Regions from separate parts of the Micromonospora sp. NPDC005257 genome, predicted to be linked through region 2. Evidence: riboswitches for the same ligand, from Rfam matches in the RefSeq annotation. Region 2 holds a riboswitch; each other region holds the start of a gene.
What was found. A riboswitch is a leader RNA that binds a small molecule or an ion and turns the genes downstream of it on or off. The one in region 2 is predicted to bind cyclic di-AMP.
Positions count from the first base shown of each region.

Region 1: it holds a riboswitch for cyclic di-AMP, as region 2 does, so the genes downstream of both, ACFYO8_RS03100 (transglycosylase family protein) here and ACFYO8_RS26050 (hypothetical protein) in region 2, are expected to answer to the same signal.
Region 3: it holds a riboswitch for cyclic di-AMP, as region 2 does, so the genes downstream of both, ACFYO8_RS13490 (NlpC/P60 family protein) here and ACFYO8_RS26050 (hypothetical protein) in region 2, are expected to answer to the same signal.

Region 1 is NZ_JBIAKL010000001.1:732,016-741,672, reverse strand. Features, by position in the region: gene ACFYO8_RS03120 (hypothetical protein) at 95-754, shown strand; gene ACFYO8_RS03115 (transglycosylase domain-containing protein) at 870-3,191, shown strand; gene ACFYO8_RS03110 (M4 family metallopeptidase) at 3,567-5,630, shown strand; gene ACFYO8_RS03105 (YbaB/EbfC family nucleoid-associated protein) at 5,765-6,214, opposite strand; gene ACFYO8_RS03100 (transglycosylase family protein) at 6,435-7,073, opposite strand; cyclic di-AMP (ydaO/yuaA leader) riboswitch at 7,072-7,217, opposite strand; gene ACFYO8_RS03095 (LLM class flavin-dependent oxidoreductase) at 7,383-8,939, shown strand; gene ACFYO8_RS03090 (winged helix-turn-helix transcriptional regulator) at 8,986-9,462, shown strand; gene ACFYO8_RS03085 (hypothetical protein) at 9,623-9,657, shown strand, end outside.
Region 2 is NZ_JBIAKL010000014.1:119,442-129,098, reverse strand. Features, by position in the region: gene ACFYO8_RS26075 (DsbA family protein) at 1-54, opposite strand, end outside; gene ACFYO8_RS26070 (BON domain-containing protein) at 162-836, opposite strand; gene ACFYO8_RS26065 (hypothetical protein) at 995-1,399, opposite strand; gene ACFYO8_RS26060 (STAS domain-containing protein) at 1,817-2,176, shown strand; gene ACFYO8_RS26055 (SRPBCC family protein) at 2,278-2,730, shown strand; gene ACFYO8_RS26050 (hypothetical protein) at 2,754-3,830, opposite strand; cyclic di-AMP (ydaO/yuaA leader) riboswitch at 3,835-3,965, opposite strand; gene ACFYO8_RS26045 (cation diffusion facilitator family transporter) at 4,109-5,023, opposite strand; gene ACFYO8_RS26040 (AAA family ATPase) at 5,127-7,241, opposite strand; gene ACFYO8_RS26035 (alpha/beta hydrolase) at 7,366-8,280, opposite strand; gene ACFYO8_RS26030 (carbonic anhydrase) at 8,428-9,057, shown strand; gene ACFYO8_RS26025 (hypothetical protein) at 9,095-9,424, opposite strand.
Region 3 is NZ_JBIAKL010000005.1:269,878-279,534, forward strand. Features, by position in the region: gene ACFYO8_RS13480 (C40 family peptidase) at 1-234, shown strand, start outside; gene ACFYO8_RS13485 (peptidoglycan recognition family protein) at 307-2,340, opposite strand; cyclic di-AMP (ydaO/yuaA leader) riboswitch at 2,579-2,717, shown strand; gene ACFYO8_RS13490 (NlpC/P60 family protein) at 2,730-3,761, shown strand; gene dcd (dCTP deaminase) at 3,826-4,404, opposite strand; gene ACFYO8_RS13500 (pyridoxamine 5'-phosphate oxidase family protein) at 4,483-5,028, shown strand; gene ACFYO8_RS13505 (zinc metalloprotease) at 5,101-6,093, opposite strand; tRNA gene ACFYO8_RS13510 (tRNA-Gly) at 6,273-6,346, shown strand; gene ACFYO8_RS13515 (hypothetical protein) at 6,702-7,184, shown strand; gene ACFYO8_RS13520 (dihydrofolate reductase family protein) at 7,365-7,976, shown strand; gene ACFYO8_RS13525 (GNAT family N-acetyltransferase) at 7,955-8,476, opposite strand; gene ACFYO8_RS13530 (VOC family protein) at 8,486-8,881, opposite strand; gene ACFYO8_RS13535 (LysR substrate-binding domain-containing protein) at 8,969-9,657, shown strand, end outside.

The sequences.
Region 1 (9,657 bases), on a different contig from region 2:
CGTCCGACCGCCGCCCGCCGCGGCCGCGCCGTCGACTGTCGTCCGGCGCCCGCAACCGACCCCACCCGACCACCCTGGACACAGGAGTCCGTCCATGAGCACAGCCCTGACCGTCGTCCGCGCCCGCTGGTGCGACATCGGCCGGATCGCCGATCTCGTCGCCGAGGCGCTCGCGCCCACCGCCCTGGCCGCCTGGCTCGTCCCCGACACGACGCGCCGCCTGCCGGTCCTCGCCGCCGTGGCGCGGATCTGGACCGAACACGCGATGCTGTTCGGCGATGCGTTCCTGCTGCCCGACGGCAGCGCCGCCAGCGTGTGGTTCCACCGCTACCGGCCGATCCCCGCCCCCCACCGGTACGCCGACCGGCTCGCCGGCGCCGCCGGGCCGGACGAGGGCCGGTTCCGCCGCCTCGATGACGAGCTGGCGGCACGCCGGCCGGTGGAGGCGCACAACCATCTGGCGCTGCTGGCCGCGCCCCGGGGCGGCGCGACGCAGGCGCTGACCGCGGCGCAGCGCCGGATGGACACGTTGAGCCTGCCCACGTACGCGCACCCGTGCGCCGGGCAGCAGGAGGAGCTGCTGCGGCGGCTCGGGTACGCCGAACGGGAGACCTTCGCCGTCCCGGACGGCACACGGGTGTGGTCGTTGTGGCGGCCGGCGCCGTTCCACGCGAGCGCCAACGACAGGTGGCGGACCCGCCGCGCCGGCCGACGGGAACGCGACGACAGCGCCGCCGGGTGGACGGCGCGCTGACCGGTCGAGCGCCCCGCCCGCGCCACACCGGTCGACGGCGTCGGCCGGTGCCGTCGGCGCCGCTCGGTTAGCCTGCGAGCCGGGCACGACTCAGCCGAGCAGTCGGAGGTATCGCGTGCGGAACAGCGGAACCACACCGGGACCGGGCGACGCGCCTGCGGCGCGTCCCCGGCGCAGGCGGCGGCGTCTGCTGGTCGTCCTCGCGGTCTGCGCGCTGCTGGCCGGCTGCGGTCTGGTCGCCGGCGGGTACTACTTCGACAGCGTGCCGACGCCCAGCGACCTGAAGCTGCCCGAGTCCACCACGGTCTACTACGCCGACGGGCGCACGCCGATGGCGAAGCTGGGCGCGCAGAACCGCACCATCGTGCCGTACGACCAGATGAACGACTCGGCGAAGCAGGCGATCGTCGCGGCCGAGGACCGCACCTTCTGGACGAACCAGGGCATCGACTTCAAGGGTGTGCTGCGCGCGGCCTGGGCGAACGTCAGCGGCGGGCAGCGGCAGGGCGCGTCCACCCTCACCCAGCAGTACGCGCGCATCGCCGCCGACCTGCGCGGTGTCACCTACTCGCGGAAACTGCGCGAGGCGGTGATCGCCTGGAAGCTCGACGACGCGTACTCCAAGGACGAGATCCTCGGTTTCTACCTGAACACCGTGCCGTTCGGCCGGGGCGCGTACGGCATCGAGGCGGCCGCGCAGACGTACTTCGGCAAGACGGTGCGCCGGGACGAGCCCGCTGCCCGGCAGCTCACCCCGGCCGAGGCGATGGTGCTCTGCGCGATGGTGAAGCAGCCGGAGGCGGACCCGGCCGACCCCGAGGGCTCGCCCGGCTACGACCCGCGCCGCAACGCGCTGGCCCGGCAGAACTCGATCGACAGGTGGAACTACATCCGCGACGGCATGGTCAAGCTCGGCTATCTGACGCCGCAGCAGGCGGCCGATCTCGCGTACCCGGACACGGTCCGGCCGATCGACAAGGACGCGGGGCGGTCCGACCTGGACCGCCCGACCGGTCTGGTGGTCAACCACGTGCTCGCCGAGCTGCGCGGGATCGAGCCGTTCCGCGGCAAGCCCGACGAGGTGATCCGCGACGGCGGCTACCGGATCGTCACCACCATCGACAAGCGCGTGCAGGACGCGGCCGAGGCGGCGGCGGACATCCGCCGGGACACCGCGCCCAGGGCGGTTCGCGGCCAGCCGCGCAACTGGCAGGCGGCGCTGGTGGCGGTGGAGCCGGGCACCGGCCGGGTGCTCGGCTACTACGGCGGCGACAAGGGCTCGGGCGCGGACTACGCCGGCTGGTACTCCGACGAGAACGGCGAGGCCCGCGGCTTCGGCCAGCACCCGCCGGGGTCGTCGTTCAAGGTGTACGACCTGGCCGCCGCCGTCCGCGACGGGATCTCGGTGAAGCAGCGGTTCGACTCGCCGGACACCAAGGAGTTCCCGGCCTCGGGGCGCACCAAGGGGAGCCCGGCCGGGCCGATCCGCAACGCCGAGCACGCTGCCTGCCAGCCGGACTGCGCGCTCTGGGAGGCCACCGTCGCCTCGCTCAACGTCACCTACTTCGAGCTGACCGAGAAGCTGGGCACGGCGAAGGTGATCGAGACGGCGCGGCAGGCCGGCGTGGAGTCGATGTGGGAGACGGTGCGGGGCAACCCCCGGCCGCAGCGGGTCGACCTGCGCAGCGACCCCGCCGATCAGGTCGCGAAGCGGTTCTCCACCGAGGTCGGGATCGGGCAGTACGGCATCACCGTGCAGGACCACGCGAACGGGATGGCCACGTTCGCGGCCGGCGGCAAGCGCGCCGACGCCCACTTCGTCCGGTCGGTGAGCAAGGACGACGAGGACGTGTGGACCGAGCAACTGCGCACGACGGACCTGGGGCTGGACCGAGAGGCGATCGACCAGCTCGACTGGACGTTGCGCCGGGTCCGGGCCGCCGAACTGGGCAACGGCTGGGACTCCGCCGGCAAGACCGGCACCTGGCAGGCCGGGCAGAGCACCACGCAGAACGTGCACACCTGGATGGTGGGCTGGACCGGCGCGCTCGCCTCGGCGGTGTGGCTGGGCACCACCGACGGCAAACCGCTGCGGACCAGGGGCGGCAGCTACGAGGTGTACGGCTCGACCGGCGCCGCGCCGATCTGGCGGCAGTTCATGACCAAGGCCACCGAGGCGATGAGACTCGACCCGGACAAGTACCGCTTCGGTGAGCCGAAGTTCCCCGGCGAGACCCCGGAGCCGACCCGGTCGGCGCCACCGCCGCCGACCACCGCCGCGCCGACGCCGTCGGAGTCGCCGAGCCCGAGCCCGAGTCCCTCCTCGTCGAGCCCCAGCCCGGACCCGACCGGACGGCCGACTTCGCGGCCGACGCTGACGCCGTCACTACCGCCGCCGCCCACCGGGGCGCCGACGCGGACCCGCGGTCCGCGCTGACCCGCTGTCGCCTCGCGTCTATGTGCGCCATCCGCGCACAGCGGCAACGTCCGCAATTTGCACCGGCACCCATTCACCATCGACGATATTCGCCCTGATCAGGGGCTATTGAAGATCATGGCTGCGTGCGTGGAGGTCCGCGGCGGGGCGCACGGCGAGTGTCGGTTGCCCAGGTCACCCATTGCTCCGGGCTCGGGCGGCGTGTGATTGTGCACCAGCGAGCCGCCGACCCCCGGCGACTCACGACGGTCGATCTGTCGACCCGGAGCCACGCCGGCAGCTCCGGTGACCGGCCGTCACCCTGCCTCGCACCACCGCGCCGCCCGACCCCACCGGGCTCCGTGCGGCGCACCTGTAGAACAGGAGCAGACCTCCGTGAAACTCTCACCTCGCCTCGCCGCGCTCACCGGCGCGGCCGCGGCCGGCATCCTCGCCGCCGGCACCGCCGCGGCCGTGCAGGCCGCGCCACCCGGACCCGCCGCCCCGAACCCGGCCCAGGCCCGTGCGGCCGCCGCCGACTCGGCCCGCGCCCTGGTCGCGGACCGCCCCGCGTACCTGCAGGCCGGCACTGACGACGCGTTCGTCCAGAAGCCGGTCATCTCCTCCGAGGGCACCCAGTACGTGCCCTACGAGCGCACCTACAAGGGACTGCCGGTGGTCGGCGGCGACTTCGTGCTCGCCACGGACTCCGCCGGCAACCTGAAGTACGCCTCGGTCGCCCAGCAGCGCCCGATCGGCGCCCTCGCCACCACGCCCGCGCTGACCCGGGCCGCCGCCGCGAAGACGGCACGCGCACAGCTCAAGACCGTGAGCGCGGTCGAGGGCACCACGCTCGTGGTCTACACGCTCGGCGCCGCACCGGCGCTGGCCTGGGAGACCACGGTACGCGGCACCAGCGCGGACGGCCCCAGCCGGCTCACCGTCGACGTCGACGCCCGCACCGGCGCGGTCCTGCGCCAGCAGGAGCACGTGGTACGCGGCACCGGCACCGGCGCCTGGAACGGACCCAGCCCGCTCACGCTCAACACCACCCAGTCGGGCTCCACGTACACCATGAAGGACCCGACCGTCACGAACCTGAGCTGCCAGGACGCGGCGAACAACACCACGTTCAGCGGCTCCGACGACGTGTGGGGCAACGGCACCGGCACCAACAAGGAGACCGGCTGCGTGGACGCGTTGTTCTCCGCGCAGACCGAGCACAAGATGCTCGCCCAGTGGCTGGGCCGCAACGGCGCCAACGGCAACGGCGGCTACTGGCCGATCCGGGTGGGCCTCAACGACCAGAACGCCTACTACGACGGCAGCCAGGTGCAGATCGGCAAGAACACCGCCGGTCAGTGGATCGGCTCGCTGGACGTGGTGGCGCACGAGATCGGCCACGGCATCGACGACAACACCCCGGGCGGCATCTCCGGCGGCGGCACGCAGGAGTTCGTGGCGGACACGTTCGGCGCGGCCACCGAGTGGTTCGCCAACGAGCCGTCCAGCTACGACGCGCCGGACTTCCTGGTCGGCGAGAAGATCAACCTGGTCGGCTCCGGCCCGATCCGCAACATGTACAACCCGTCGGCGCTCGGCGACCCGAACTGCTACTCCAGCAGCATCCCGTCGACCGAGGTGCACGCCGCGGCCGGGCCGGGCAACCACTGGTTCTACCTGCTGGCGAACGGCAGCAGCCCGACGAACGGGCAGCCGTCCAGCTCGACCTGCAACAGCAGCAGCGTGACCGGCCTGGGCATCCAGAAGGCCATCAAGATCATGTACAACGGCATGCTGCTGAAGACCTCGTCCTCGTCGTACCTGAAGTACCGCACCTGGACGCTGCAGGCGGCCAAGAACCTCTACCCCGGCAGCTGCGCGGAGTTCAACACGGTCAAGGCCGCCTGGGACGCGGTGAGCGTGCCCGCCCAGTCCGGTGACCCGACCTGCTCCGGCGGCAGCCCGACGCCCACCCCGAGCACCACGACCACCCCGCCGCCGGGCGGCTGCTCCGGCAACAAGCTCGCCAACCCGGGCTTCGAGTCGGGCAACGTGAGCTGGAGCGCCTCGTCCGGCGTCATCACCACCAACAGCGGCCAGGCCGCGCACGGCGGCTCGTACAAGGCGTGGCTGGACGGATACGGCTCGTCGCACACCGACACGCTCAGTCAGTCGGTGACGATCCCGGCCGGATGCCGTGCGACGTTGAGCTTCTGGCTGCACATCGACAGCGCGGAGTCGACCACCAGCACCGCGTACGACAAGCTCACCGTCAAGGCGGGCAGCACCACGCTGGCCACCTACTCCAACCTGAACAAGGCCACCGGCTACGTGCAGCGGTCCTTCGACATCTCGTCGCTGGCCGGCACCACGGCGACCATCTCGTTCAGCGGCGTGGAGGACAGCTCGTTGCAGACGTCCTTCGTCGTCGACGACACCGCGGTCAACCTGAGCTGACCCGTGGCGTAGCGCGGCCGGTCGTCGTCCTCCCGACGGCCGGCCGCCTCGTCGCGCCCGGCCGGTTGCCGTCGCGCCGGGCCGGCCGCTTCGTCACGCCGGGCCGAGCGCGTCGTCCGGCCGGCACCGATGCGTCAGGCCGGGCGCGCGCCCTGGGACGCGGCGCCCCGGTCGCGGTGGATCCGCGCGGCCGCCTCGTGCATCGCGCGGCCGAACAGCTCGGCCTGGTCGCCCATGCTGCCGAGCCGGGCGGCGAGCGCGTCGGCGTCGGCCCGCGCGGACGCGCTGACCTGGGCGTCCAGCTCGGACAGCGCCGCGTTGGCGGCGGCGACGAGGTGTTCGCAGAGGACGCCCAGCGGCTCGCCGGCCAGCTCCGGGTCGATCGTCACGGAATCCAGCCGGCCACCCTGGACGGCGACGGCGCGGACCCGGCCGCCGGCGGCCGTGCCCTCGGCGCGCAGCAGGTCGCCCGCCTCGCCGTCGGCATGCGCCGAGGCCCGCGAGCGCATCGAGGTGAGCGCCTGCTGGGTACGGGTCAGCAGCTCATCGAGGCTCGCGGCCGCCGAGAACGGGTCGTTGGTCATATCCGCGCTTTCTTCACGTCTTAGCCGAGCACCGGAACCCTAGCAACCGGCCCCGACGAATCGCGCTCACCTGCCGGCGTGGGTCGCCCTCCGGCACCGCGAGCAGGCCGGACGCCCGTGGTGCGGCGTGTCGCGCCCAGGCGGAGACCCGTTGACGCGGCGTGTCGCGGACGGGCGAACGCCCGGCCGGGGTGAACCGGCCGGGCGCCGCCGGAACCGCTCAGCGCAGGCGCAGCCGCTGACCGGGGAAGATCAGCCCCGGGTCGTCACCGACCACTGTGCGGTTGCGCTCGTGCAGGGCACGCCAGCCGCCGTCGACGCGCTGCGCCACGGCGATCTCTGACAGTGTGTCCCCGGGCCGGACCAGGTACGTCCCGGCGCCGGTACCGGGCCGCGGCGCGACGAGGGCCCGCTCCGGTGCGGCCCTCTTCGTGGCGGGACGCCGCGGCGCGGCCTTCTTCACGCCTGACCGCTTGTCGGCAGTGGCCGACCCGGAACCCTTCTTCGCCGAGCCGCCCTTCTTGCCGCAGACCGGCCAGGCGCCGATGCCCTGCCCGCGCAGCACCTTCTCCGCGACGGCGATCTGCTCGGACCGGCTGGCCAGGTCGGCGCGGGCGGCGTACTTCTGGCCGCCGTAGCCGTTCCAGGTGGCGCGGGAGAACTGGAGCCCGCCGTAGTAGCCGTTACCGGTGTTGATCTTCCAGTTGCCGCCCGACTCGCAGCGAGCGACAGCGTCCCAGTTGACGCCCGCGCTGGCCGGAGCGGCCGAGCCGAACAGGGTCGCGGCGCCGAGGGCGGCGCCGGCCATCACCGCTCCGAGAGCGGTACGGCGGCCTCGGGCTGAGTATTCAGTTGCCATGTGGATTCCTCCACGCCGACGAGGTGAGCTGTCGGGTTCGGGCCGAGGAGCCCGGCCGCCGGTGGCGGCTTCACCCCGAGGTGACGATGCACCGTGGAACGTGTGGTTCCCCCGCTCCCGCACGAGGTTCGGTGACCGCGGCCGACGGCGGGATTTGGCGTTTCCGGCCTGCGGTGTCCGCTACTGCGAACGAAACCGACGCTAAGAGCGCTTTGCGTCGATCGTCCACTTCTTGTGATGCCCTTCACCCGGCCGGGCTACCGGGCGCTACCGTGGCAGGGCTGGGCAAGATCACGGGAGGCGGGACAGATGACCGATCACGGACACGAGCTGACCTTCGGCGGTTTCCTCACCCCCGCCGCCGCGCAGCCGGACCAGGTGGTGGCGCTGGCCCGGCTCTGCGAGCAGGTGGGGCTGGACCTGGTCACGTTCCAGGACCACCCGTACCAGCCGGGCTTCCTGGACACCTGGACGCTGATGTCCTACGTGGCTGCCGCCACCGAACGCGTCCGCCTGGCCGGAAACGTACTGAACCTGCCGTTGCGCCAGCCGGTGGTGCTGGCCCGCAGCGTCGCCAGCCTGGACCTGCTCACCGGCGGCCGGGTCGAGCTGGGACTCGGCGCGGGCGCGTTCTGGGACGCGATCGAGGCGGCGGGCGGGCGACGCCTGTCCCCGGGCGCGGCCGTCGATGCCCTCGACGAGGCGATCCGGGTGATCCGCGAGGTCTGGGACACCGACCGCCGCGGCATGATCCGCGTCGACGGCGAGCACTACCAGGTGGTCGGCGCCAAGCGCGGCCCGGCGCCCGCGCACCCGGTGGGCATCTGGGTCGGCGCGTACAAGCCGCGCATGCTGCGCCTGGTCGGCCGCGCCGCGGACGGCTGGCTGCCGTCCCTGTCGTACCTGCCGAAGGGCCCCGACGAGCTGCCCGCCCTGAACGCCCTGGTGGACGAGGGCGCCCGGGCCGCCGGACGCGATCCGGCCGCGATCCGCCGCATGCTCAACGTGACCGGCACGTTCGCCCGCTCGTCGGGCGGCCTCCTGGCCGGGCCGCCGGAGCAGTGGGTGGAGGAACTGGCCGGGCTCACGCTGGAGCACGGCATCACCACGTTCATCCTCGGCAGCGACGAGCCGCGCGCGATCCAGATCTTCGGCCAGGAGGTCGCGCCCGCGGTGCGCGAGCTGGTCGCCGCCGAGCGCACCGCGCCCGAGCCCCGCCCGGCCGCTGGACAACAGGCCGCCGGCGGCGGCGCCGGCACGCTCGGGGTCACCCCCACCCCGGACCCGGGGGTACGCCTGAGCGCACGCCGCCCCTGGGACGAGTCCACCCGCCCGAGCGCCCCGCCGCCGCCGGCCGGGCACGCCTACCCGCCCCGGGGACAGGCCGCCGGGCAGCACCTGGTCGACGTGCACGACCACCTGCGCCAGGAGCTCGCCCAGGTGCGCGACCTGCTGGAACAGGTCAAGCGGGGCACGGTGTCGCCGGGCCGGGCGCGGGCCGCGCTGAACGAGATGACCATGCGGCAGAACAACTGGACGCTCGGGGCGTACTGCGCGGCGTACTGCACCATGGTCACCCAGCACCACGGGCTGGAGGACGCCTCGATCTTCCCGCACCTGCGCCGCTCCGAGGCCGGGCTGGCCGCCGTGCTGGACCGCCTGGAGGAGGAGCACGTGGTGATCCACGGCGTGGTGGAGAGCGTCGACCGGGCGCTCGTGGAGCTGGTCCGCCGGCCCGGGGACTTCACCGGCCTCCAGGAGGCGGTGGACCTGCTCACCGACACGCTGCTGTCGCACCTGTCGTACGAGGAGCACCAGATCGTCGAGCCGCTGGCCCGGTACGGGTTCTTCCCCGGCCAGCTGTGAGACAGCTGGCTTTTGCTTTCCTAAGTCAGGGGGTACCGTCGACGCCGTGACGGACCTCCTCGCCCAGCGTGACTCCTGGTCCACCGCCAACTGCTCGATCGCCCGGGCGCTGGAGGTGGTCGGCAACCGCACCACGCTGCTCCTGCTGCGGGAGGCGTCGTTCGGCACCCGCCGCTTCGACGACTTCGCCCGGCGGGTCGGCGTCAGCGAGCCGGTGGCCGCCGCACGCCTCAAGCAGCTCGTCAGCGACGGGCTGCTCGACCGGCGCCCCTACCGCGAGCCCGGGCAGCGCACCCGCGACGAGTACGTGCTCACGGCCAAGGGAAGCGACCTCATCCCGGTGCTCGTCGCGCTGCGGCAGTGGGGCGACGCGTACGCCGCCGACGAGGCCGGCCCGGCGGTCCGGGTGACCCACGACGAGTGCGGCGCGGCGGTGCACGCCCGGCTGCGCTGCGACGCCGGGCACGACGTACCGCCCGGTGAGCTGGCCGTTCTGCCCGGCCCGGGCCTGCTGTCCGCCTGACGCACCCCTTCCCACACCCCGGAGCGAGACATGAAGATCGCTGGGAGCACCGCCCTGGTCACCGGCGCCAACCGCGGCTTCGGCCGGCACCTGGCCGCCGAACTCGTCGCGCGTGGCGCCACGGTCTGGGCCGCCGCCCGCAACCCGGGCACCGTGGTCGATGACGAACACCCTGCGCCTCGAGCTGGCCGGCCG
Region 2 (9,657 bases):
TTCGGTCACCGGGACCCGTAGCCGCGCGGTGGTGACCTGAAGTGGCGTGGTCATCCGGCACTCACCCGCCCGCTCGTGGTCAGCCGGTTCGGATCACTCATGCCTCCCACGGTGGCCGGGGCCCGGGTGAGCCGGGCTCACCCGGGCCGGGTGGTTCCGTCTCACCGCACGGCGAGGTGGTTGCGTACCTCCCGGATGCCGGGGGCGTTCCACACCACCCGCTCGATCTCCTCGCGTTCGCCGGTCGAGTGGACCTGCCCGTCCAGCAGCACCGTGTCGCCGTGCACCCGCACGTCGATCTCCTCGCCCCCGGTGGCGCGGTTGCGGGCCAGCGCGTCCACGATCCGCTCGGCCAGGTCGTGTCCGTCCGGGTGGACGGTGGGACGCACCGCGATGCCGTTGCTCACCCCGCGTACGCCGGTGAGCCGGGCGACAGCGCGTTCGGCGGCCCGCCGCTGGTACTCCCACTCGACCTCGCCGTGCAGTGTGACCCAGCCGTCGGCCACCGTCACCTGCAACGCCTCGATCGGCACGAACGCGTCCCACTCCAGCGCCCGGACGGCGGCGACGGCGATCTCCGGATCCTCCCGTCCGGCAGCGGTGTCGATCCGGACGGCGAGGTCGTTGGCGACCGCGCGGACCCGGGTGACCCGGTGCGCGGCCCGCTCGGCGGCCCACTTCTTGGCGTAGCTGTCCACCCGGCCGGTGAGCGTCACCACGCCCTCGGTGACCGTCACCCCGATCTCGTCCGGGCCGACCCGGGGCTCCCAGGTCAGCTCGTCGAGCACGGCGGACTGGATGTCCCGGTCGGTACGCGTGATCGTGTCGGTGGCCATCCGGCTCTCCCTCCCGTCGATCGCGGCGCGGGCACGTGGTCCCGCACCCGCGATCCTGCGCGTGTCCCGGGTGAGCCGCCCTCACCCGGTCCGGGTGAGGCAGCACGACGGCCGCCCCGGGAGTCCCGGGGCGGCCGTCGTCGTGTCGTACGGGTGGGTCAGCCGTCCAGGCCGGCCGGGGAGTTCGGCCGGTCCACGTCCACGAACTCGATCTCGTCCGCGGCGCGGTCCCGGCTGCCGGCGGCGCGTGCCGCGGTGCCGGCGGCCCAGCCGATCGCCGCGCCGGCGAGCGCCGCCGCGATCAGCAGCGTCCAGGGCAACGCGGGACGGCGGCCGGCGAGCGCGTCGAACGCGCGACCGGCCCGGCGGCGTGCCTCCTCGGCGGCGGAACCGACCAGGCCGGTGGCGTCGTCGGCCAGGCCGGACGAGCTGCGGCGGGCGGTCCGGGTGGCGTCGCGCACGCTGTCACCGGCGGAACCGGCGGCGGAGAGCAGGTGCTGCCACGCCTGGTCGGCGACCCGCTCGGCCTTGCCCCGGCGGTCCAGCAGGTTGGATCCGAACATCGTTCTACCTCCTCGGGTGCCGAAGGCCGGCGGCCACTTCGGACTCCGGTGTCCATCCGGCGGGTTCACTGTCTCGGGCAGTGCCCCGCCGGACGCCGCGGCAAACCACGCCCGGGTGACGGCGGTGAGCGGTGAACGGGACGAACCTCTCGAACGCGCCGGGGCGGGTGCGGACGGGACGGGCGGGCGCCAGCTACCCTGGTCGGCGGATCGGCGGGCCCGCCCGGTCGCACGGTTGGCCGGGGCCCGCCGAAGAGGAGAAACTGGAACCCGGTGTTCCGGATTGGGTAGGCCCAGGTGTGCCCAGTTCGTGAATTGCTCATCCCGGGGGGTGGCGACCGGGGCGTGGGAGGAATACGCTCGGTCGCGGCCCGCGTACTGATGAGGCGCCCGTCATGGGCGAGTGGAGGTGCTCGCGTGAGCCTGTCGATCGTGAAGTCTGTGCGGCCGGGTGGTGTCGTCGAGATCGCGCCCCGTGGGGAGATCGACGTCGACACCGCGTACGAGGTGCGGGAAGCGATCGCCGAGGTGCTCGCGAAGGCCCGCCCCGCCCGGATCGAGCTGAACATGCGGCTTGTCACGTTCATCGACTCGGTCGGCATCAGCGCCATGGTGGCCGGCTTCCAGACCTGCGAGGTCAGTGGCGTCAAGCTCGTGGTCACCGAGCCGAGCCGGTTCGTGCACCGGCAGCTCTGGGTGACCGGCCTGCTCGGCCTCTTCGGCGCGCCTGAGCCGTGGTTCGCCGACGACACCCCCGAGGTGCTGCCCGGCGCCTGAGCGTCGCTCGCACCCCCTGCGGCCAGGGGACCTTCTACCCGTTGCCAGTCCGGCGTCGGTACGGGACGATCGTCGCGACGCACGACGGCGAGGGGGCCCGCTTGCAGAGCAGCGACAGCTTCAGCTACACCGTTCAGGCCCGGTGCAGCCGGGCCGGAGCGGTCGCCCTGCTAGGCGACCTGAGTCGCCAGGGTGAGCTGCATCCGCTGATCGTCCGGGTCCGGAGGCTGCCGGCCCGGCCCGGCGCGCTGTCCAGCTACGCGATCACCGACCGGCTGCAACTCGGCCCGCTGCACTTCCCGGTGACCTACCAGGCGGACGTGCTGATCGCGAGCGAGGACGAGGTGGTCACCGTCGCGCGGCAGCAGCCCGCGACGACCGTACGCAACTACACCCGGCTGTGCGACGAGCCCGACGGCACGGTACGCATCGAGGTGGAGATCACGCTCACCGCGCCGGCGCCGCTCTTCGGGTACGCGTTCCGCCAGGCCCGGGCGGCTCACCTGGGCCTGGCGGCGCGTCTCGGACCGACCCTGGAGGGCCGGCCGGCCTGACCCGGCCGACCCCTTGCGGGCGCTCAGTACACCGACAGGTGCACGTGGTTGGTGTGGTCGCTGGACGGGTCGCCGTTGCCGCCGCTGTACGACTTCCACCCGCTGCTGGGCAGCCAGATCTGCTTGAACCAGATCACGTAGAGCACGGCGAGCGGGTCGGCGTTGCGCACGAAGTACGCGGCCAGGTTGTTGCCGTACGTCCGGTCGCCGCCGGAGGCCACGCCGCCGAAGCCGTTCTTCTGCGCGGCGAAGTCGCAGGCCCGCCCCTTCGGGTGCTCGCCCGAGCCGCTGGGCCGGTGGCACGAGACGTACCTGGTGAACCCGGCCGCCTTCGCCTGTTGCAGCGCGTGCAGCGTGCGCGGGGTGATGCAGCCGTCGGCCGGGGTGGGGTCGTTGACGCTGCACGACTCCGACGGCCAGGAGCCGTCCGAGTTGCGCGGCGCCGGCTTCGCGTTCTTGTTGGAGGTGCCCTGGACGCTGCCACCGCCGCTGCTGCTGCTGCGCGAGGCGCGGTCGTTGGCCACCTCCAGGGCGCGCTCGGCCTGCTCCTTGCGCTTGGCCATCACCGTCACCTGCTTGCGCTGCTCGCGGATCTCGCCGTCGAGCTGGGCGCGGGTGCGGGTGGCCTCGTCCCGGGTGGTGATCAGGTCGCGCAGCGTACGGTCCTCGTGCGCGGCGACCTGCTCCAGCGCGGCGGCCCGGTCCATGAGGCCCTCCGGGCTGCTGCTGCCGAGCAGCGCCCCGGCGGTGCCCAGGCGGCCGTTGCGGTACGCCACCACGGCGATCTCGCCGACCTTCGCGTCGCGTACGGCCAGCTCGGCGCCGACCGTCTTGAGCTGTTCGTTCAGTTGCTTCTGGCGCTTCTCCGACCGGTTCAGCGCGGCTTTCGCCTCCAGCCAGCCCTTGCTGGCGGCGTCGAGCTGGGCACGCAGTTCGGGCGTGCCGCCCTCGTCGTCGCCGGGCGCGGCGGCGAGCAGGCCGGTCGCCGGCGCCGCCGAGGCGGGGGAGACCGGAACGGTCGCGACGCCGAGGGTCAGCGTCGCGACGAGCAGGGCCGCCAACCGGGCGGCCGTCCGTCGTACAGGTGCCACGTCGGGCATTCACACGTCCTTCCGTCAACGCCGACCGGGTTAGCTGACGGGTTCGGGACGGAAGATCCCTACCGCTGACGCGGATGCACCCCACGTACGTGGTTCCCCGGCTCGTCCCTGCGGACGATTAGGCGACGGCCGCCCCACCGGGGCCGGTGGCGCCCGCGGGTGCGGCCGCGACCGAGACTACCGGCGCTGCCCGGGTACGGCTCCGTGGAGCAATACCACTAGGCGGGGCAAAACCGGCATAAGACTACAACAGCCACAGTGATTTAAGTCTGCCCTAATCACCACTCGGTCTTGCCGCACACTCCGGCCGACGCTCCGGGTTCGACCTGCAACGTGGCGTGATCGATGGAGAAGTCCTCGTGCAGGGCGGCCCGCGCGGCGGCCAGCACTGCGCCCGGGTCCACGCCCGGGTCGGTGGTCAGGTGCGCCGAGGCCACCTCCATGCCCGAGGTGAGCGTCCAGACGTGCAGGTCGTGCACCTCGGCCACGCCGGGCACCGCGGCCAGCCGGTCGTGCACGGCGGTCACCTGGAGGTGCTCCGGCGCGGCCTGCACCAGGATGCGCAGCGCGGCGCGGCCGAGCCGCCAGGTGCGCGGCAGGATGAACAGGCCGATCCCGACGGCGACCAGCGGGTCGGCCCACCACCAGTCGGTCACGGCGATGACCAGCGCGGCGGCGATCACGCCGAGCGAGCCGAGTAGATCGCCGAGCACCTCCAGGTAGGCCCCGCGCAGGTTGATGCTCTCCTTCGCCCCGGCGCGCAGCAGCGCGAACGCGACGATGTTGGCGAGCAGGCCGAGCACCGCCACCACGAGCATCGGACCGGCCAGCACCTCGGGCGGCTCGTCGAACCGGCGTACCGCCTCGACCAGGACGTAGAGCGCGACGGCGCCGAGCAGCACGGCGTTGGCCAGGGCGGCGAGCACCTCCAGCCGGTAGAGCCCGAACGTGCGCTGCGGGTCGGTGCCGGCGCGGCGGGCAGCGGTGATCGCGGCCAGGGCCATGCCGATGCCGAGGACGTCGGTGAACATGTGTCCGGCGTCGGAGAGCAGGGCGAGCGAGCCGGTGGTGAAGGCGGCCACCGTCTCGACCACCATCAGGACGGCGAGCAGCGCGAAGGCGGCCCAGAGGCGGCCCCGGTGGCGGTGTGCCGCGTTGGCCACCGCGCCGCTGTGGTCATGACCTGCGCCCACGCCAACACCCTCCCTGCCCCGTACCGGCCAGGCTCAATGTATGTTCACATCGCTATGTATGCAACTAAACAATGGGTGGCGGCGGGGCCACGGACGGGTGTCCTCAGAGCGGGTCGAGCGTGGTGAGGCGCTGGGTCGCCCGGGACAAGGCCACGTAGAGCGTGCGTACGCCCGAACCGGGGTCGGCCCGGATCTCACTCGGCGCCACCAGCACCACGCCGTCGTACTCCATGCCCTTCGCCTGCAGGCTGGTGACCACCTGGAGCCGGCCCGCGCCGAGCGCGCCCAGCCAGCCGGCCACCTCCTCGCGGCGCGGCACCGGAGTGATCACACCGACAGTGCCCTCCACCTGCGCGAGGAGCGCCTCGGCCGCCTCGACGGTGGCCGCCGGCAGGTCGGCGGCGGGCACCGTGCGCTCGACCGGCGGCACGCCGGTGGACCGGACCGCGTCGGGCAGCGGCAGGTCCGGGTAGAGCCGGCGGATCTCCGCCGCCGCCACCGCGAAGATCTCCGCCGAGTTGCGGTAGTTGGTGGTCAGCTCGTAGCGGTGCCGCTCGCGCCGGCCCAGCGCCTGGTCCCGGGCCCGGTCCAGCTCCTGCGGGTCGCCGGTCCAGGCCGTCTGCGCCGGGTCGCCGACCACGGTCCAGGAGGCCAGCCGTCCGCGCCGGCCGACCATCCGCCACTGCATCGGCGAGACGTCCTGCGCCTCGTCCACCACCACGTGCGCGTAGTCGCGGTAGTCGTCCGGACGCTCCCGCGCCGCCGCGCGGGCGGCGCGCTGCCGGTCGGCGTACGTGCTCAGCTCGCGCACGCCACCGGCGAGCTGGTACGGGTCCCGCTTGGGCCGGGCCCGCCGCACCGGCTTGCCGAGCAGCGCGTCCAGCTCGTCGAGCAGCGCGATGTCGGCCACCGTCAGCCCCTCGGTCGCGAGCGACCGGTACGCGTCGCCGAGCAGCCGGATCTCGGCCGAGGAGAGGATCCCCCCGGCGTAGCGGCGCAGCCGGTCCGGGCGGGCCAGCCAGTCCAGCACGTGCCGCGGGTGCAGCCGGGGCCACCACGCCTTGAGGAACTCGCGGAACTCCGGCCGTTCGATGATCTCGTCCTCGAACGCCGGCTGCTCCGGCAGCCGGCCCACCCGCAGCGTGCGCGCCTGCGCGTAGAGCGCGGCGAGCACCGCGTCGAACGCCGCCCGGCGCACCTCGTTGCGGCGCGCGCCCCGGGCCAGCGTCCGGTCCCGGATCGCGTCCAGTGCGGCGCGTTCCAGGCGCAGCAGCTCGCCCCGGTAGAGCAGGCGCAACTCGCCCGGGGAGTCCGGCACCGCGTCGCGTACCGCGCGTTCCAGCACCCGGCGCATCCGCAGCGACCCCTTCACCGCCGCCACGTCCGGCGGGTCGGTACGGGACGCGGACAGGCCGGGGAAAAGCGAGCCGAGCGAGTGCAGCGTGGCCGTCTCCTCGCCCAGCGAGGGCAGCACGGAGGCGATGTACTCGACGAACACGCCGGACGGGCCGACCACCAGGATCCCGCCGCCCGCGTACCGGGCCCGCTCGGAGTAGAGCAGGTACGCGGCCCGGTGCAGCGCCACCGCCGTCTTGCCGGTGCCCGGACCGCCGGAGACGATCGTGACGCCGTTGCCGGGGGAGCGGATCGCCTCGTCCTGCTCGCGCTGGATGGTGGCCACGATGTCCCGCATGCCCCGGCCGGTGGCCCGGGACAGCGTGGCCAGCAGCGCCCCGTCACCGACCACCGCCATGTCCGGCGGCGCGGCCTCCGGGTCCAGTAGGTCGTCCTCGATCCGGGTGACCTTCTCCGCCGCCGACTGGATCGTGCGCCGGCGCACCACGCCGCGCGGCTCGGCGGGGGTGGCCTGGTAGAACGCGGCCGCGGCGGGCGCCCGCCAGTCCACCACAAGCGTCTCCGCGTCCACGCCCCGCACGCCCAGGCGGCCGACGTGCAGCACCTGCCCGGTCCGCAGGTCCAGCCGGCCGAACACCAGACCCTCGTGCTCGGCGTCCAGCACGTGCCGGCGCTGGGCGGCGTGGAAGACCATCGCGTCCCGCTCGACCAGCGCGCCGAAGTTGCCGACCCGGGCCAGCTGGTAGCCCTCCCGCTCGGCGTCGGCCGCCGACCGGCGCAGTTCGGCCAGCCGGGCGTACACCCGGTCGAGGTGACGCTGCTCGGCGGCGATCTCCCGGTCCAGCGTGGTCTGGTCGGTCAACGCGGATGCTCCTGTGTTCGGAGGGCACGACGGGCTGAATGAGGGTACGGGCCGTCGGCAACCGGCACACCGGGGCATGCCGCGCACGTGGCGTACGTCAGGTGCCGCCCGCGGGCGGGGACGCTCAGCGGCGGGCCGCGGGGCGGCCGGCCAGTACCCGGTCCAGCACGCCGGCCAGGGCGGCGTTGACCTCGTCGGGGCGCTCCATCATCAGCATGTGCCCGGCACCCGGGCAGACGGTCAGCTCGGTGCTGGGCAGCGTCGCCGCGATGGACTCGGCGCAGGGCGGCGGGGTGAGCCGGTCCCGGTCCCCGACCAGCGCGGCGGCCGGCAGCCCGCCGAGCGCGGCGAGCGTCTCCAGCCGGTGCTGGGCCCCGATCGAGGCGCGGAAACCGCCGATCGAGCGCAGCGTGGCCCGGGCCACCGCCGAGGTGACCAGCCGGATGTCCGCCGGGTCGCAGCGGTCGCCGAACAGCATCCAGCGGATGCTCGGGCGCAGCGCGCGCAGCAGCGCGTGCGGGGGTCGCCAGCCGCCGCAACGGGCCAGCACCCCGGCGCCGGTGGTCTCGGCCAGGCGGATCAGCCGGGTGATCCGGGGGGAGAGGCCGTACGCGGTGTGCGTGTGCCCCTCGGCGGTGGTCGAGACGAAGACCAGCCCGGCGGTACGCGCGGCGAACCGGTCGGGGTGGCGGTGGGCGTACTCCATCACCGTCATCCCGCCCATCGAGTGCCCGACCAGGACGATCGGCCCGGACGGGACGATCTCGTCGACCACCGCGGCGAGGTCGTCGCCGAGCTGGGCGAGGGTGGCGTCGCGCAGCGCCCGGCAGCTCGACCGGCCGTGGCCGCGCGCGTCGTAGGTGACCACGCGGACCCGGCCCGCGTAGCGTTCCCGCAGCTCGGCGACCTGGCGGTGCCAGCTGCGCCCGTCCAGCGTCCAGCCGTGCAGCAGGACGGCGGTGACCTCGGCGTCCACCGGCCCGGTGACGGACACGTGCAGCCGCACGTCGTCGGGGAGCCGCAGTTCCAGGTCCGGCATCGTCCACCTCCCGGGCCCGCCGATATGTGTCCACCGGACGACCCGGCGGTGACACCGGCGTTACCCGCCATGAGACCACGGCAACCGGCCCGAAGAGAAGATTCCCGTCCGGCCCCACGGCGTCGGATCGGTGACCAGGCTGGAGGCATGCCATCCACTGTCCGCGGTCCTCGGGCCGCGCTGGCCGAGCTGCTCGCCGGAAACCGCCGCTTCGTCAGCGGGCAGCCGGTGCACGGGCACGACGTCACCGCCGCGGCGGCGGTGGCCTCCGGTGACCAGCAGCCGTACGCGGTGGTGCTGGGCTGTATCGACTCCCGGGTCCCGTTGGAGGCGATCTTCGACCAGACGTTCGGTTCGATCTGCGTGATCCGTACCGGCGGGCACGTGCTGGACCGGGCCGTACGCGGCTCGATCGAGTACGTGGTGGAGCAGCTCGGCGTACGCCTGGTGATGGTGCTGGGCCACGAGCGCTGCGGCGCGGTCGGCTCGACGGTCGAGGTGCTGCGCACCGGGCGGCGACCCGGCGGCGACCTGGCGTACGTGGTCGACCGGATCGCCCCGGCGGTGACCGACGTCGGGGTGGACGACCCGCAGGCGCACCCGCTGGCAATCCGCCGCCACGTCCGGCGCACGGTGGCCGCGTTGCGCTGCGACGACCGGCTGGCCGGTCCGGTGGACGCCGGTGAGCTGGCAGTGGAGGGCGCGCTCTACGACCTGGCCACGGGCGAGGTGACGCTGCTGCCGCAGGAGCAGACGCGAGACCGCCCGCCGGGATGATCCCGGCGGGCGGTCTCGGTGGTGCGGGTGAGGGCGCTCAGCCCTCGAAGACGCCGGCCTCGACCAGGCGCTTCTCGGTGGCCTCCCAGCCGTGGCCCGGGTAGGAGGCGGCCAAGCCGTTGATCTCGGTGCGGATCTTGGCGGCGTGGCCGGCGGCGGCCAGCACGCGGATCTCCTCGACGAAGGCGTCGGAGTCGGTGCGCAGGTGCACGGTCTTGCCGTTGGTCAGGTTGCGCACGTAGGCGTGCTTGCCGCCGTTGAGCGGGATCAGGTACTTGAACTCGCCCAGCACGCTGAGGGCGCCACCCTGGCCAGCCTGGCCGGCCCGGACGGACGCGCGCGCGGTCTTAGAGGTGTTGCTCGCCACGGAGGTACTCCTTGCAGACGTACGGTGGGGACGGAAGGCCGTCCGGGGGCTGTGCGAGTGACGCCCGGGGTGAGCGCCGGCCCGCGAAGATGTACGGCGGCACAGAGAACCGCCCAGAGAACTGTACACGACCACGACACCTGGCTGGTCATCGCGGCGTCAGAGGGCACAACCAGGTCCGCCGCCCGGGTATTTCCCGCCCCCGGGGTCCGGCGAATTTTCCGATTCGCTGG
Region 3 (9,657 bases), on a different contig from region 2:
AAGGCGGCGGGCATCTCGCTCACCCACTTCACCGGCGCGCAGTGGAACGAGGGCCGCAAGGTGTCCCGCTCCGAGGCGCGACCTGGTGACCTGGTGTTCTTCGGCTCCGATCTGCACCACGTCGGGCTCTATCTCGGCAATGGGGTGATGGTGCACGCGCCACGAACCGGTAAACCGGTCCAGGTGTCGAGCATCAGCACCCAGCCGCTCGCCGGCTTCGTCCGGGTCGCCTGACCCGCACCTCGTACCACGCGAGAGGCCCCCGGTCCGCATGGACCGGGGGCCTCTCGCCGTACGGTGACGGGATCAGCGCGGCGCACCGACCGGGGACGGCAGGATCAGCACGTCGTCCAGGTTCACGAACATGATCCGGTGGCCGAACTGGACCTGCACGTAGCGGTTCTCACCGCGTACCACGGTCCGGTCACCCGGGGCCGAGCCGTCGAACGAGACGGCCCGGTAGTACTCGCCGGGCAGCACTCCGCCGACCGCGTACCGCTGGCCCGCCGCGAACGTGTACTGAAGCGGCGAGATGGTCTGGTACGGGATGGTGTCCGGGTAGGCGGCCTGCTCCGGGTAGGCCCGCCCGTACACCGGGATGGTGGCCTTGCCGGGCCGCGGGGTCACCACGAAGCCGGTGGCCCACTTGGCGGTCGGCGCGGAGGCCGGGTTGAGGAACCATGCCTTCTGGCCGAGGTACCAGATCGCGGTCCAGTCACCCTGCCGGCCGGCGAGCGCGTACGTCTGACCGGCCGAGGCGCGGGCGCCGTGGTCGGAGATGTACATCGTGTCCGGCGTGCCGTCCGGGCGCAGCCCGAGGTCGTTCACGAGCGGGGCGTCCGGGCTCGGCGCGGTCCGCAGGATCACCGAGGATGAGCCGCGCGACGGGCACGGCTCGGCCGGCGGCCTGGGCGTCGGGACGCCCGGCGGCTGCTGGTTGCAGCCGACGAACGCCGGCCGGTTGGTGGCGAAGTCCGGGTCGATGGTGACCAGGCCGGTCCGCGCCGTGCCGGTGGTGCGGAACGGCGCCTTCATCAGGTCGAAGTAGTGCGACCAGTCCCAGTAGGGTCCCGGATCCCAGTGCATGCCGCCCACCGCGCCGGCGTTGATGCCGGGCACGTTGTCGTGGCCGATGATGTGCTGCCGGTCCATCGGGATGCCGAGCTTCAGCGCCAGGTGGCGCACCAGCTTGGCGGAGGTGCGGTACATCGCCTCGGTGTACCAGGTGCCCTGACCGGCGAAGCCCTCGTGCTCCAGGCCGATGGACTTCGCGTTCACGTACCAGTTGCCGGCGTGCCAGCCGACGTCCTTGGTCTTGATGTGCTGGGCGATGTAGCCGTCCACCGAGCGCAGCGTGTAGTGCCAGCCCAGGTAGTCGGCCCGCTTCACCAGGTCGACGCTCGGGCCGAAGTAGCCCTCGGTGTCGTGGATGACGATGTACTCGATCTTCTGCTGCTTCGGCCGGTCGCCCAGGTCGTGGTTGCCGTAGTCGCCCGGGTCGTCGCTGAGCTGCTCGTACGGCGCGGGGATCCACTCGCAGGCCAGCCGGACCGGGCACTCCAGCCCGTCCGGCCGCTCGGCGTTGCGCAGGCCGAGCCGGGCCAGCCGGGAGCGGTCCGGCTTCGCGGCGGTGGCGGCGAGCGTGACCCGCTGGCCGTCGTCGGTGGTCCGGCTGGCGCCCTGGCCGAGCTGGTCGTACACCTCGTCGGCGAAGGCCGCCGCGCCGTCGGTGGTGTCCGCGCCGGAGTACCGGGCCACCGCCCCGTACCAGGCCGCCGGGTCGGTGCCGGCGCCGACCGGCCCGCCCAGGGCCTTCTGGTACGACGCCAGCAGCGCCGCGCCACCGCGGATGTTCGCGGCCGGGTCGGTCCGCAGCGTCCCCGCGTCGAGCCCGGTGAGCGCGGCGGCGGCGTCGAGCGTCTGGAGCGAGGCGGGCGGCAGTGGGGTCTCCCGCTCCGGCGTGGCGGCCGTGGCCGGGTCGAGCTTCAGCGGGCGGGAGTCGTCGCCGCGCGGGTCCTCGTCCTCGTCGACGTGGGCGCTGCCCGGCGTGGCGAGGATGTGCGCGGCGTCGGTCAGGTGCATCGGGCCGTATCCGCCGCTGGTGCTCGGCTGCCCGGTGTGGGTGTCCCAGCGGGACTCCAGGTAGGAGACACCGAGCAGCACGTTCTGCGGGACGCCGTACTCGGCGGCCGCGGCGGCGTATTGTTGTTGCCTGTCGCTCGCGGGCGCGGACGTGTCCGGCGCGGCGTTCACCGGGCCGGTCGTCGCCAGCGCGGTGGCGGTCACCACGGCGGCGGCGAGCAGTATCCGTCTGCCTGACGGCGGGGCGGAGAGGTGCATCGAACCTCCTGGACAGGGATGGGGGTCACTGCGTTTCCACCCTCACTCCGCACACCCGCGATGGTCAATACCTTTCCAGTGGGTAATCAGTCTTGAAAGAAAATTTCGCCTCCGCTCGCGGCGCGCTGCCGCATCGCGTACGGAGTGTCACGCCGCCGGAAGTTGCGGATCGATAACTGTGGTCCCTACTCTGGTGAATCGTCGGCCGCATGTCTCACCGTCCACCCCGGTCGGTGACGGTCCGGCACCGCCGAGTCGCCCACGGGCGAGCCGGGGAACCAGGTACCTGGGGTGAATCCGCAGCGCTGCTGCGGTAGGGCGGCTCCCTTCCCGCCCGAATCCGTCAGCTAACCCGGTAGGCGGAACTGAAGAAGGAGTACGGACGCCCGGTGGCACTCCATGCCCCGCGGCCGTCGTCGAGCCGGTCGGTCGACCGGTTCACGGCTGTGCCGCGTACCCGCTGGTCCCGCTTCACCACCGCACTCGCCGCCCTGGTCGGCACCGCCGTCGTCCTGACCGGCGGCGCCACGGCGGCACACGCCGAACCCTCGGTCGCCGAGATCGAAGCCCAGATCGACCGCGACTGGAACAAGCTCGAACCGGTCATCGAGCAGGTGAACGCCGTACGCGAGCAACTCGCCGCGCGGCGCAAGCAAGCCGACGCGCTCGGCCGGCAGATCGCACCCCTCCAGGCCCGGGTGGACGCCGCGCTCGGCCAGGTCGGCGGGCTCGCCGCCGACGCCTACAAGGGCGACAACCTGTCCACTGTCAACGCGCTGCTCGGCAGCCGCTCGCCCGGTGACCTGGTCAACGGCCTGGAACTGCTCGACCGCTTCGCGCACCGGCAGCACGAGCAGGTGCGCTCCGTCGCGGCGCTGCGCGACGAGCTGGCGGCGAAGAAGAAGCCGCTGGACGAGATGATCGCCGGGCTGGCGCGCACCGAGGCCCAGCTCGCGGCGAAGAAGAAGCAGATCGACGCCGAGATCGCCCGGCTGCAGAAGCTGCGGCTCAAGGTGTACGGCAAGGGTGGTGGCGGCCCGCTGCGCCCGGCGCCCTGCCCGGCCGGTTACCCCGGTGGCGCGGCCGGTGCGGCGGTCAAGTTCGCCTGCGCCCAGATCGGCAAGATCTACGTCTGGGGCGCGGCCGGGCCGGACCACTTCGACTGCTCGGGCCTGACCATGGCGGCCTGGGCCAAGGGCGGTGTGTCGCTGCCGCACAACGCGCGCCAACAGCACGGCGTGACGAAGCGGATCAGCCGGGCCGAGCTGCGTGCCGGTGACCTCGTCTTCTACTACGGCGACCTGCACCACGTGGCGATGTACGTGGGCGACGGCTGGGTGGTGCACGCCTCCCAGTCCGGCAAGCCGATCACGATGAAGCGGGTCGACGACGGCGACATCAACAGCTACGGCCGGGTGTGAGGAAGGGCCCTCTCTTGACGCCTCCGGCAGCGGAGGGGGCCCCTCTCGACAGCCGCGGGCGCCGTCAGCGCGTCGGCCAGGTGCGCCAGCTCTGCCAGGACCGGCTCGGCGTCGGGCCGCGCTGGCCCTGGTAACGCGAGCCGTAGACGGCCGAGCCGTACGGGTGCTCGGCCGGCGAGGAGAGCCGGAAGATGCAGAGCTGGCCGATCTTCATGCCCGGCCAGAGCGTGATCGGCAGGTTCGCCACGTTCGACAGCTCCAGCGTGACGTGGCCGGAGAAGCCCGGGTCGATGAAGCCGGCGGTCGAGTGGGTCAGCAGCCCCAGCCGCCCCAGGCTCGACTTGCCTTCCAGTCGCCCGGCGAGCTGGTCACCCAGCGAGATCACCTCGAGCGTGGAGGCGAGCACGAACTCGCCCGGGTGCAGCACGAACGGCTGCCCCTCCGGCACCTCGACCATCGAGGTCAGGTCGTCCTGCTGCTTCGACGGGTCGATGTGTGTGTAGAGGTGGTTGTTGAAGACCCGGAACAGCCGGTCCAGGCGTACGTCGATGCTCGACGGCTGCACCAGCGTCGGCTCGAAGGGCTCCAGCGCGAGCGTGCCGGCCTTGATCTCGGAGACCAGGTCGCGGTCGGAGAGCAGCATCGGAACACCATAGCGACCGGTATGGGTGACCTGCGTGTCGCACTACATCTTCGTACATGTGTTCGATAGAGTGTCCACATGGCTTCCTGGTCCGAATTCGCCGCCGACGAGCCCTGCCTCGCCGACGAGATCCGCCTCCTGATGCAGCAGTACGGGCCGGGCTTCGGCTACCTCGCCACGGTCCGAGCCGACGGCGGCCCCCGGGTCCACCCGGTCTCCCCCGTGATCACCGCCGACGGGCTCTGGTGCTTCGTCGTCGACTCGCCGAAGCGCCGCGACCTGGAACGCGACGGCCGCTACGCGCTGCACTCGTTCCCGCCGGAGGAGAGCGACGACGAGGCGTACATCGCGGGGCGCGCGCAGCCGGTGACCGACCCGGCCACGGTCGCGCGGCTGGCCCGGATCGCCCGGGCGTCGCCCCAGGGCGACTGGCGGCTGTTCGAGTTCACCGTCGAGGCGGCGATGCTGACCCGGCGCGACCCGGTGGCCCAGCCCGGCGCCGCCCCGCCGCAGGTGCGGGTCTGGCTCGACCCGCGCGGGGCCGAACCGGCCCGGCGCGAGCCGGTCGCCGCGGAGGGCCTTCGCGGCCGGCACGGCTTCGACACCCGCCGCCCGGCCGCCTGACCACGACCCGAAACGAACGGTGCCGGCCCGTCCGAGGACAGGGCCGGCACCGGTGTACGTGGTGCGATGAGGTCAGGCTGCGCGGTAGGCGTTCCACGCGGTGAGCATGCGGCTCGCCTGGCCGGCGGTGAACTGGTACATGCAGGAGTCGTACGTGTAGTCCATGAAGTTGGTGATCGGGTCCTTGCCGGTGGTCGAGCAGGTGTCCCGCCCGGTCGGGCACTGGTACGCCGGGGACGACTCTGCCGGGGTGTCGGAGACGCTGTCGCCCGAGCCGGAGCAGCCGCCCTGGAAGGTGTGGTAGAGGTTCAGCCAGTGGCCGACCTCGTGGGTGCCGGTGTCACCCTGGTTGTAGTTGGTCGCGGTGCCGCCGGGCAGCGACTCGTTGAGCACCACCACGCCGTCCATCTTGTCCAGCGTCCGCTTCGGGAACGTGGCCCAGCCCAGCAGGCTGTCACTCAGCTCGCCGAGGTAGATGTTCAGCGTGTTCTTGCCGCCCACACGCAGCGAGGTCTTCATCGAGCGCTCGGCGGAGGAACCCTGCACGATCGGGTACCACGACGTGTTGGTCACCCGGTTGATCTTCGTGAGCTGGAACCCGAACGCGGTGGCGGCGCCGCCGGTCGAGCCCGCGTACGCCTGGTTCAGCACGGTGATCTGCTGGTTGATCATCGAGTCCGTGATGTTGCCGCCGGCCCGGGTGCTGTTCTCCTGGATGACGTGCACGACGACCGGGATCGTCACGGTGGCCAGCGGGGCGACGGCGCCGGTCCGGAAGTTGGCCCGCTCGCGCTGCGCCGCGGCGAGGTCGGCCTCACGGTCGCGGACCTGCTGGGCGGTCAGGTGGTTGGGGTCGAGCTTGGCGTTGCCGCCCTTCGCGACGCGGGCGTTCGCGTACTCGTCGGCGTGGGCGCCGACCGGCTCGGCGCAGACGCCGGCCGGGGCGGCCGAGAAGGCCGAAGCAGCGGGGACGACGCCGACGGCGGCGGTGCTGAGCAGCAGCGCGAGGGTCGACGTCGCGACACCGGCGGTACGCCGGGTCAGCAGGTCGGGACGGAGTCCCATGGGCCCACCTCTTTCTGACGGCGTGCCAGGGGGTGTGTCACGCCGGTTCGGAAACGTGGGGCAGACGTTACATCGCATCGACGCATTTGAGAACGCCCATAGGTTTCCGGCGTGCAACTTCGCGCCTGGGGGTGCCTGGGTGCACGGGCGTGGTGACCTCAGGTAGAGTGATGCCGCCTGCGGGTGTAGTTCAATGGCAGAACATCAGCTTCCCAAGCTGACAGTGCGGGTTCGATTCCCGTCACCCGCTCCACGCGGAAGGCCCTGGTCAGGATGCGAGTCCCAGCCAGGGCCTTCGACGTTTCTTGGGCCACGAGCACCCGTCGGGCCATCCACGGGCCACTGGCCACGCTTCTTGCTCTCGCCCTTGGCCTTGTCCGAGGAGCCGCGCGCCGACTTCTTGGCCTTCTTGCGCTCGGCCTTCACCGCGTCGCTCACCGCCTGGGCGACAGCACGGCACAGCAACACCCGGTCGCCGTCCCGAAGAACGGTCGTAACGATTCGGGCTCGACCCAGGGCTGCCGGCGGAGATCGGCGTCCATCGTCGCCACGGGCCTTCACCGTCGGCGGATCGACTGACACAATGCGGCGTGCGATCACGTCTGCGGATGATCAGAGTGACGACCACGCCGGTGCAGGTACGGGAGACGGCCACCGTCGACCTGCCCACCAGCGCGGAGGCGGCCTTCGGCTTCATGTGGGATCCGGCCTCGTCGGTCGCGATGCACGATTCGGTGGAGCTCGGCGTCACGCTGCCCGGCCCGGAGGGAGTCGGCGAGATCCAGGCGTTCGTGCATCGGACCCCCACGGACCGGATGGGCGTCATCCACGAGGTCGTCGAGATGGAACCGGGTCGTCGTGCCGTCACCCGTACCCTGACGGCCGGATGCCCCAGCGGCGGCGTGCTCACCGTCGTGCCGCTCGGTCCCGACTCCTGCCGTCTCACCCAGGAGTTCTGGCTGGAGCTTCCGGCGGGTATGCCGGCGGGCACCGACAGGCAGGTACGTGACGAGTACCGGACCCGGCTCGCTGAGCTGACGCGGCGGCTCGCGGCCTGGGCCGCTCACGCGCCCCGGGACGCCGCTCGCTGACACGCCCTCGGACCGAGCACGCGACGCATCGTCGTGAGGGCGGTCAGGCCCACCGCTCGGCATCGGGCAGGCCGAGCCGGCGTCGGGCCACTTCGTCGAACAGGTGATTCCGGCGGCGATGAGTCGCGGATCGTCGGCGGGTCTACCGGTTGACGGAGCGGAAACCGAAGGAGCAGACCCATGGGTACGTTGATCGTGACCGAGTTCCTGACCCTCGACGGCGTGGCGCAGGCGCCCGGCGAACCGGACGAGGACCGCGAGGGCGGCTTCAGCCACGGTGGCTGGCAGATGCCGCTGCTGGACGACAAGTCCGGCGCGGTGATGTTCCAGCGGGCGAGCAGCATGGACGCGCTGCTGCTGGGCCGCAAGACGTACGACATCTTCGCCGGCTACTGGCCCAAGGCGCCCGCGGACATGCCCTTCACCGGGCTGCTCAACGGCGTGCCCAAGTACGTCGCCAGCCGCACCCTGACCGAGCCGCTGGCCTGGGCGAACTCGACGCTGGTGAGCGGCGACCTGGCCGAGCGGGTGACCGAGATGAAGGCCCGCCACGACGAGGTGCACGTGATCGGCAGCCTCGACCTGGTGCAGTCGCTGCTGCGCGCCGGCCTCGTCGACCGGCTCAACCTGTGGCTGTATCCGGTCGTGCTCGGCACCGGCAAGCGCCTGTTCGGCGAGGGAACGGTGCCGAGCGCGCTGCGGCTCACCGAGTCGGTCACCCACGCGCACGGCACGCTGCAACTGACGTACGAGCCGGCCGGCGCACCCGTCTACGGGGACGCCGCCGCGTAGGGCGCGCGGAGGTCGAGCACGTGTCGCAGGCCGGGCTGCCCGTCGAGATCCACCTCGCAGTCGGAACCCGTGCCGTCCGGCACGAAACCGGCACGCCGGAGCACCGCCAGTGAGGCCGGGTTCGCCAGCGCCGCCGAGGCGACCAGCCGGCGCAGGCCGTACGTCGTGCGGGCCAGCTCGCACACGCGCCGTACGCCTTCACTCGCGAGCCCGCGCCCGGCGGCGCGCTCGGCCACCCGGTAGCCCAGCTCGGCGCTGCCGTCCGCCACGTCGACCAGGTTGAACCGCCCGAGCACGGTGCCGTGTTCGTCGACCAGCACGTGGAAGTGGCAGGTGCCGCGTTCCTGCTCGTCCAGGAGGGCCGCGTGCCGGGCGGGGTACCGGGTGAAGTAGTCGTCGCCCCGGTCGGGGACGTACCGGGCGAAGTACGCCTGGTTCTCCCGCTCGAACCGCAGCACGGCGGGTGCGTGGTGAGCGGCGAGTCGTTCCAGCTCCGGCATCGGACCAGGTTAGGCGTCGGCCGGGTAGGAGCGCAGTTCGATTGTGTTGCCGTCCGGGTCGCTGACGTAGATCGAGGTGCCGGTGCCGCGCGCGCCGAAGCGCGGTACCGGGCCGGTCAGCACGGTGAAGACCCCGGAGTCGACCACCCGCTGCCAGTCGACCGGCTCGACCACCAGGCAGAAGTGGTCCACGTTGGACCCGCCCGGCTCGCCCCGTACCAGGTCGATGATGGTGCCGGCGTCGACGCGTACGGACGGGAAGGGCACCTCGCCGGCCCGCCACCTGTCGACCCGCACCGGGGCCAGGCCGAGCGTGCCGCAGTAGAAGTCGAGCGAGCGTTCGACATCGCTCACCGAGAGCACGAGGTGGTCGAAACCGGTCACCGTCACGAGATCGTTGTGCATGCGTCTACCCTGGTCCGCCGCACCACCGGGACCAAGCCCGATCCGGACTACGATCGTTGACCCGCAGGCAACGACGGAGGTGCTCCGGTGCTGGAGCGGTACGAGATCGAGACGTTCCTGACCCTGGCCGAGGAACTGCACTTCGGGCGGACCGGCGAGCGGCTGCGGGTGAGCACCGGCCGGGTCAGCCACGTGGTGCGCAAGCTGGAACGCCGGATCGGCGCGCCGTTGTTCGAGCGCACCAGCCGGGTCGTCCGGCTCACCCCGATCGGCGTCCGCCTGGCCGAGGAGATGCGCCCGCTGGTGGCCGGCATCGAGGCGGCGGTCCAGCGGGCCGTGGACGCCGGGCGCGGGCTCACCGGCGAGCTGCGGGTGGCGTACGTGGGCGAGTCGACGGCTCCGGTGCTGTTGCGTGCGGTGGCCCTGTTCACCGAGCGTCACCCGGACTGCGAGGTGCACGTGCACGAGGCGCCCCTGGCCGGCACCCGGTCGAGCCTGCGGGACGGCACGATCGACGTGCTGATCGCCTCGTACCCCTTCGACGGGATGGCGAACGGCCCGGTGCTGATGCGCGAACGCCGGGTGCTCGCGGTGGCCGCCGGCCATCCGCTCGCGGCCGAGGAGTCGGTGTCGCTGGAGGTGCTCGGTGACCATCCGGTGGTGCAGTACCCGGCGGTGACCTCGGCCGCGTTCAAGCAGGACCGCACGCCGGACCGCACCCCGGCGGGCCGTCCGGTGCCGAAGGGCCCGGTCGGCGGCAGCTTCTCCGAAATGCT